2 regions of the Pantoea sp. E2023-21 genome follow, and region 1 is predicted to be linked to the other one. Evidence: predicted binding sites of a transcription regulator. Region 1 holds the regulator's gene; the other holds the start of a gene.

Region 1 (4,214 bases):
TATTCCCTGGCAAGAACTCGAAGCGGACACGCTGGAAAACCTGATTGAAACCTTTGTGTTACGCGAAGGTACTGATTATGGCGAGCAGGAACGCAGTTTACTGCAAAAAGTTGCCGACGTGCGCCGCCAGCTGGAGCGTGGCGATGTGGTGCTGGTGTGGTCGGAACTGCATGAATCCATCAATATCATGCCAAAAGGTGAATTCCGCGGCTGATGCACCCCGCGGCAATTCGTGGTAACAATGCTCATCGCCGGACCTCACAGGGAGCTCTGTTATGTCAGCCAGGCATCCAATTATTGCCGTTACCGGTTCCAGCGGCGCCGGAACCACTACCACCAGCCTTGCCTTCCGTAAGATTTTCCAGCAGCTGAATTTGCATGCAGCGGAAGTAGAAGGTGACAGTTTCCATCGCTTCACGCGTCCGGAAATGGACATGGCGATCCGCAAGGCGCGCGATCTGGGTCGCCATATCAGTTACTTCGGCCCGGAAGCCAACGACTTCGGCTTGCTTGAGCAGACGTTCAGGCATTACGGCCAAACCGGTTTGGGCGAATCGCGTAAATATTTGCACACTTACGACGAAGCCGTGCCGTGGAATCAGGTGCCGGGCACTTTCACCCCCTGGCAACCGCTGCCGGAGAACACTGATGTGCTGTTCTATGAAGGCTTGCACGGCGGCGTGGTCACGCAGCAGCAAAATGTCGCAGAGCATGTCGATTTGCTGGTTGGCGTAGTCCCGATTGTTAATCTTGAGTGGATTCAGAAGCTGGTGCGCGACACGGGCGAGCGCGGTCATTCGCGTGAGGCGGTGATGGATTCGGTGGTGCGTTCAATGGAGGATTACATCAACTTCATCACGCCACAGTTCTCACGCACCCACATTAACTTCCAGCGTGTGCCAACCGTTGATACGTCCAACCCATTTGCGGCACGCGAAATTCCGTCGCTCGACGAAAGTTTCGTAGTGATTCATTTCCGCGGTCTGGAAGGCATCGCGTTCCCCTATCTCCTGTCGATGATTCAGGGATCGTTTATCTCCCACATCAATACGCTGGTGGTGCCGGGCGGAAAAATGGGACTGGCGATGGAGCTGATTATGCTACCGCTGGTGCAGCGACTCATTGAAGGGAAGCGGATTGAGTGAGTGTCATTGGTCGCCATGAATGGCGACCCTACGAAATGAGAGCGTTTTGTAGGGTGCGCATTAATGCGCACCTGCCAGCATTAAAGCGCGATCACTTCGTAGCTATGCGTAATTTCCACGCCTTTGCCCAGCATGATCGCCACCGAGCAATATTTTTCCGCTGACAAATCAACCGCGCGTGAAACCGCCTTGTCGCTTAACGCTTTGCCGCTGACGATGAAGTGCAGATTGATGCGGGTAAAAATACGTGGCGCTTCTTCGCGACGTTCTGAAGTGAGTTTCACTTCGCAATCGGCGACATCGCTGCGCCCTTTTTGCAGGATCGACACCACATCAATAGCGCTACAACCGCCCGCCGCCATCAGCACCATCTCCATTGGACTTGGCGCTTTATCACCGGAATTACCGTCCATTAATACCTGATGGCCGGATGAGGATTCTCCGAGAAAGGTCAAACCTTCCACCCATTTCACTCGTGCCTGCATTATTCTTTCTCCTGAAGAGGCGGTTTTGCCGCCAGAGTACGCTTTCACCTGACAAACAGCAATCCAGAGTAATCCCCCTTCTGCTGAAGCGAGACAACACAAGACAGCTCGCTAAAGCTGTGCTACAAACAGTGCTGAAAATATTTTCGTCATTACAGACGAAGGCGGGAAGAATCAAAAGCGTAGCTTAAGAGTCCACCCGGAATAATTTTTCCTTTACTGGAAACGCTCGACGATTAAACCGCCTGACAGGGAAAAATGCCCCCTGTATTTTGGGCACGATTACAACAGAGGATAATAGCGAATGGTTCTCGGCAAACCGCAAACAGACCCTACACTCGAATGGTTCCTGTCCCATTGCCATATTCACAAATATCCATCCAAAAGCACGCTCATCCATCAGGGTGAGAAAGCGGAAACGCTGTACTACATCGTGAAAGGTTCCGTAGCGGTACTGATTAAAGATGAAGAAGGCAAAGAGATGATTCTCTCCTATCTCAATCAGGGAGATTTTATCGGCGAACTCGGTCTTTTCGAAGAAGGCCAGGAACGCAGTGCTTGGGTGCGTGCGAAGTCTGCCTGCGAAGTGGCTGAAATTTCATACAAAAAATTCCGTCAGCTGATTCAGGTAAACCCGGATATTTTAATGCGACTTTCGTCGCAAATGGCGCGTCGTCTGCAAGTGACATCTGAGAAAGTGGGCAACCTTGCCTTCCTCGATGTGACCGGACGTATCGCGCAAACGCTGCTAAATCTGGCCAAACAGCCAGATGCGATGACTCACCCGGACGGGATGCAAATCAAAATCACCCGTCAGGAGATTGGTCAGATCGTGGGCTGCTCACGCGAAACCGTGGGTCGTATCCTGAAAATGCTGGAAGATCAGAATCTGATCTCCGCACACGGTAAAACCATCGTCGTTTACGGCACCCGCTAATTTCTTCTCACCCACGGCGTGATGGCAACATCGCGCCGTTTCTATTTGCGATGAGCTGATGTGGCGCCGAATCATCTATCATCCTGAAGTTAACTATGCGCTGCGGCAAACGCTGGTGCTGTGCCTGCCTGTGGCTCTCGGCTGGCTGTTTGGCGATCTGCAAAAAGGTCTGCTGTTCTCGTTAGTGCCTGCCTGTTGCAATATGGCGGGGCTGGATACGCCGCACAAACGCTTCTTCAAACGCCTGATTGTAGGGGGTTCGCTGTTTGCCACCGGCAGTTTCCTGATGCAAATCCTCACCGCGTACCAAATTCCGCTGCCGCTGATTTTGCTGGCGCTGCCGCTGCTGATTGGCGTGACCGGTGAAATCGGCCCACTGCATGCGCGCCTGCTCCCCGCGACGTTAATCGCCGCCATCTTTACGCTCAGTTTAGTGGGACGCATGCCGATGTGGGTGCCGCCGCTGCTCTACATAGGCGGCACGCTGTGGTACGGCTTGTTCAACTGGTTCTGGTTCTGGCTGTGGAAAGAGCAGCCGATGCGCGAATCGCTTAGCCTGCTGTTCCGTGAGCTGGCCGATTATTGCGATGCCAAATACACCTTACTGACGCAGTTGACCGATCCGGAAAAAGCGCTGCCCCCCCTGCTGGCACGCCAGCAAAAGGCGGTCGATCTCATCACGACCTGCTACCAGCAAATGCACATGTTGTCGGCCAGCCGTGATAACAGCCACAAACGTCTGACACGCGCTTTTCAGGTGGCGCTGGATTTACAGGAACACATCTCGGTGAGTTTGCATCAGCCCGAAGAGGTGCAAAAGCTCGTGGAGGAGAGCCACGCCGAAGCGGTGATTCGCTGGAACGCCAAAATCATCTCAGCCCGGCTGCGCGTGCTGGCCGATGCGATCCTCTACCATCAATTACCCGATCGTTTTCACATGGAGAAACAGCTCGGCGCGCTGGAGAAAATTGCGCGCCAGCATCCGGATAATCCGGTCGGCAACTTCTGCCTGTATCACTTCAGTCGCATCGCCCGCGTGTTGCGCACGCAGAAGCCACTCTACACACGTGACCTGATGGCCGATCGCCAGCGCCGTTTGCCGCTGTTGCCGGCGTTGCGCAGTTATCTGTCGTTCAAATCTTCCGCGTTACGCACCGCCGCTCGTTTCGCCGTGATGCTGATGTTTGGCAGCGCGTTGGCGCTGTTCTTCAACATTCCCAAACCTTACTGGATTCTGATGACCATCATGTTCGTCAGCCAGAACGGCTACAGCGCGACACGCGTGCGTATTCAGCACCGTGCGCTGGGCACCTTTGCGGGTTTGCTGATCGCTGCCGCCTCGCTACAGCTGGCGGTGCCGGAATCGATCACGCTGCTGTTTATGCTGGGGATCACGCTGGCAAGTTATCTGATCACGCGGAAATATTATGGCTGGTCGATGATTGGCTTCACCGTCACCGCAGTGTATTCGCTGCAGCTGCTGTCACTTAACGGCGCGCAATTTTTACTGCCACGCATGATGGATACCCTGATGGGCTGTTTGATTGCCTTCGCCGGGATGATTTGGTTGTGGCCGCAGTGGCAAAGCGGGCTGCTGCGCAAGAACGCACACGATGCGCTGGAAGCGTATCAGGATGCCTTGCGACT
Region 2 (4,214 bases), 1.7 Mb from region 1:
CTGGACGCTGTCTGGCAACAATACGGGCAATCGGTGCTGGGCGCGCCGCTGCTGTGGTTTCCTGCACCTGTCGCAGATGCCGAAAGCGGGCTGATTATCGCAGGCACGCACGGCGACGAGAATGCCGCCATTGCCACCTTATCGGGTGCCATGCGCACCTTGCCGGACGCGCTGCGCCGTCATCACGTTATTCTGGCGGTGAATCCCGATGGTTGTCAGCTGGGGCTGCGCGCAAACGCTAATGGCGTCGATCTCAACCGTAACTTTCCCGCCGCCAATTGGCAGAACGGCGATACGGTGTATCGCTGGAACAGTGAAGCGGATGAGCGCGATGTAGTGCTATCAACCGGGGCCAGTCCCTCATCGGAACCCGAGACCCGCGCACTGTGCCAGCTGATTCATCAGATAAAACCACGCTGGGTGGTTTCCTGGCACGAGCCGCTGGCCTGCATTGACGATCCGCATCACAGCGATTTAGCGCAGTGGCTGGCGCAGCAAACCGCGTTGCCGGTGGTGAGCAGCGTCGGTTATGCCACGCCAGGTTCGTTTGGGAGCTGGTGCGACGATCTCGGCCTGTTATGCATTACCGCCGAGATGCCGCCGATTTCGGTGGACGAAGCCACCGAAGTCTATCTGGAAGCGATGATCAATCTGCTGCGCTGGCAGCCCGCGGTTTAAGTAGGCCGTGCGAGAAATGCAAAGACGGTTCAACATCGGCAGCGAGCCAGGTTGGACCGTCGAGATCCGCAAATGTCGCCCGCGCCGTCAACGGTAACGCTGCACGAATCGCCCGCGAAGTGCAGAGCATGCAGCCGAGCATAATCGCGAATCCCTGCTGCTGCGCGGCCTCTGCGAGCGCCAGCGCTTCGGTTAATCCGCCGGTTTTATCTAGCTTAATATTCACCATCTCATAGCGCCCTTTCAGCTGGGGCAAACTCTCACGCGTATGACAGCTTTCATCCGCGCAGATGGGCAGCGGATGGATAAAGTTGCCCAGCGCGCTGTCTTCTGCGGCGGGCAGCGGCTGTTCCAGCATGGCGACATTGAGATCGGCCAGCAACTGACAGCGCGCCGCCAGGCCTTCGGCATGCCAGGATTCGTTGGCATCGACAATCAAGGTCGCGTCCGGAACTGCGCTGCGTATCGCCACTAAACGTTCGCTGATCAGGTGATCGTCCATTTTGATCTTCAATAACCGCGCGCCATGCTGCCATAGCGCCTGCGCGCTGCTGGCCATCGCGTCTGGCGTATCGATGCTGATGGTATGCGCAGTGACAATCTCATCGGCCAGTGGCACAGCGCATAATTGCACCAGACTTTTGCCCTGCTGCTGACGCTCCAGATCCCACAGAGCGCCGTCAATGGCGTTGCGTGCTGCGCCCGCGGGTAATGCCTGTTGCAGCGCTTCACGCGTCATCCCGCTTTGCAACGTGCTCAGCTGCGAGGCGATCTGCTTGAGTACCGACTCTTCGCTTTCACCGTAGCGAGCATACGGTGTGGCTTCACCCACGCCTTTCACACCATCCTGCTCGATTTCCACCACCACGACATGCGCCTCGGTACGGCTACCGCGTGAAATAACAAACGGCGAATGTAACGGCCAGGCTTCCGGATAACTCTTCACTGTTCTCATTATTTCTCCATAAATCCGTCGTTTAAATGCGAGCCAGCTCGATTATCGCCAGGGTATGCGCTCGTAAACCCTTAAAAATTATGTCATAAACAAGCGCTATACCTTAAAAGTCAGATATTTCATCGTTAAAAAAGGAAATCGCATGTCTCAGACTGTTCACTTTCAGGGCAAACCAGTACCGGTTGCAGGCCACTTCCCACAAGTTGGCGAGCAGGCTAAACCTTTCAGCCTGGTCGCTAAAGATCTTGGCGATGTATCCCTTGCTAATTATGCAGGCAAACGTAAAGTTCTGAACATTTTCCCAAGCATTGATACTGGCGTGTGTGCGGCATCCGTGCGTAAGTTTAACGAACGCTCGGGTGAAGCGGATAACACGGTGGTGCTGTGCATCTCTTCCGACCTGCCTTTCGCGCAGTCACGCTTCTGCGGCGCCGAAAACGTCAGCAACGTGATCACCCTCTCTTCACTGCGTGGCGCTGAATTCAAGGAAAACTATGGCGTGGCGATTGTGGATGGCCCGCTGAAGGGCTTGACCGCGCGTGCTGTGGTGGTGCTGGATGAAAACGATAAAGTGATTTACAGCGAACTGGTAAACGAAATTACCGAAGAACCTAACTACGATGCGGCACTGGCTGCGCTGAAGTAATTTTCGCCTGACTGAAAAGCCCGTCATGTAGATCAAACAGTAAGCACCGAATGATTCAATCTTCGGTGCTTTTTTATGGCGCCATCAATAACGCTCTCTTTTTAAGCCATTGATTAATCATCATACGTAGCATCTCCTCCCGCAAGGTTTCATTTTAGCTGTGATTCTTGTTACCCGTATCACATTAATTAAAAAACATAAAACCCGTAACAAATCCCGCAATTGTTCCTATCCGGTTCGCTACCTATAACTAACCGCTAATTGCCCTTAAGCGATTCAAAGTCCGGCGGGAGTCTTTATGCAAGCAAGCTTAACGATTAAAGAAAAGTTCAGTTATGGTCTGGGCGATATGGCCAGCCATATTGCCATTGATAACGTCATTATTTTTCTCACCTTTTACTACACCGATGTGGTGGGTTTGCCCGCAATCTTTGTCGGCACGCTGTTTTTGCTGGCACGCGTTGCTGATGCGGTGATCGATCCGGCGATGGGCATGGTTGCCGACCGAACCCGTTCACGCTGGGGTAAATTCCGTCCCTGGTTATTGATGCTGGCGGTGCCATTCGGCGCCAGTTGCATGCTGATTTATGCCGTGCCGGAAAGTCTGTCACTCACTGGAAAAATGATCTACGCCGCTGTGACCTACAGCCTGATGATGCTGATGTATACCGCCATTAATATTCCTTACTGCTCGATGGGGGCGATTATCACCGCCGATGATAATCAGCGTATCTCTCTGCAATCATGGCGCTTCTTCCTTGCCACGCTGGGCGGCGCCATGTCCACTTTCCTGATGATCCCGCTCGCCACCTGGCTGGGGGGCGGGAATAAACTGGACGGTTACTTCGCAGCAATGTCGATTATGGCGACACTGGCAACCCTGCTGTTTTTTATCTGCTTCCTCAATACCCGCGAACGTATCAATGCCCCCGCTAACCACGGCAACTTTCTTGCCGATTTGCGCGATTTGTTGCGTAACGACCAGTGGCGCGTGGTGGCATTACTGGTGTTCTGCAATATCTCGTTCGGTGTGGTACGGCTCGGCGCAATGATGTACTACGTCACATATTTCCTTGGCAATGCCAGCTTCTTCATGTGGCTGCTGGCCGCACATATCATTGGCAAGAGCGTCGGAAGCGTGTTGGCTAAGCTGCTGACTCGCCGCTTAAATAAAATCACCGCCTTTACCCTCAGCGCTATCACTGCCGGCGTATTAAGTATCAGCATTGTGTTCCTGCCTCAATCGCTGGCGCTGTTGGTCGGCATGACGTTTATCGTCTCCAGCTTCTATCAGGTCACTACCACGCTGATGTGGGTGATGATGGCCGACGTGGTGGATTACGGTGAATATCGCCAAGGGAAGCGCCTCGATGGCACCGTCTTCTCCACGTTGCTGGCCGTATTAAAAATGGGCATGGCCATCAGCGGTGCGATTGTTGGCTGGACGCTCGGTTTGAGCGGTTACGTTGCTCAGGCACCGCATCAGCAGCCCGCCGCCATGATGGCCATTGTGGCGCTGTTTTCGGTGGTTCCCGGCGTGCTGTCACTGTTAAGCGCGCTGGCAATGCGCGGTTACAAACTTAACGATGCCACCATGCGCACCATCAATCAGAACAAGATGTCAGCCCAACCGGCTGCAACTGCCTCCACCCTTTTACAACCACAGGAGTTGTCATGAGTGAATTACGCGCCGAATCCCAGCGTATTATCTGGACATTTGACCGTCAGACGCTGGTCATCGAACCCTGGGGCGCGCATAGCCTGCGAGTACGAGCCACCTGTCAGCCCGACCTGATTGATCATGACTGGGCGTTGCTATCGCCTGCTGCTTGCGAGGTAGAGATTCAGCGCGATCATGAATCGCTTAGCTTACGTAACGGCAATATCACCGCCACCTTGAATATTCGCGGCCAGCTGGCTTTTTATAATCAGCGC

The links. Region 1 encodes CRP, which controls carbon source genes, mostly activating them, when cyclic AMP is high. Its sites were predicted from a motif close to ATGTGANNNNNNTCACAT; they were not measured.
Region 2: the regulator CRP is predicted to act here: its motif matches at 2,447-2,464, upstream of ACRQ84_RS05940 (glycoside-pentoside-hexuronide (GPH):cation symporter).

Annotation. Positions count from the first base shown of each region.
Region 1 is NZ_CP195344.1:2,902,141-2,906,354, forward strand. Features, by position in the region: gene ACRQ84_RS13690 (YheU family protein) at 1-214, shown strand, start outside; gene ACRQ84_RS13695 (phosphoribulokinase) at 276-1,145, shown strand; gene ACRQ84_RS13700 (OsmC family protein) at 1,226-1,630, opposite strand; gene crp (cAMP-activated global transcriptional regulator CRP) at 1,935-2,567, shown strand; gene ACRQ84_RS13710 (YccS/YhfK family putative transporter) at 2,626-4,214, shown strand, end outside.
Region 2 is NZ_CP195344.1:1,249,954-1,254,167, forward strand. Features, by position in the region: gene mpaA (murein tripeptide amidase MpaA) at 1-678, shown strand, start outside; gene ycjG (L-Ala-D/L-Glu epimerase) at 647-1,633, opposite strand; gene tpx (thiol peroxidase) at 1,776-2,279, shown strand; gene ACRQ84_RS05940 (glycoside-pentoside-hexuronide (GPH):cation symporter) at 2,578-3,957, shown strand; gene ACRQ84_RS05945 (glycoside hydrolase family 31 protein) at 3,954-4,214, shown strand, end outside.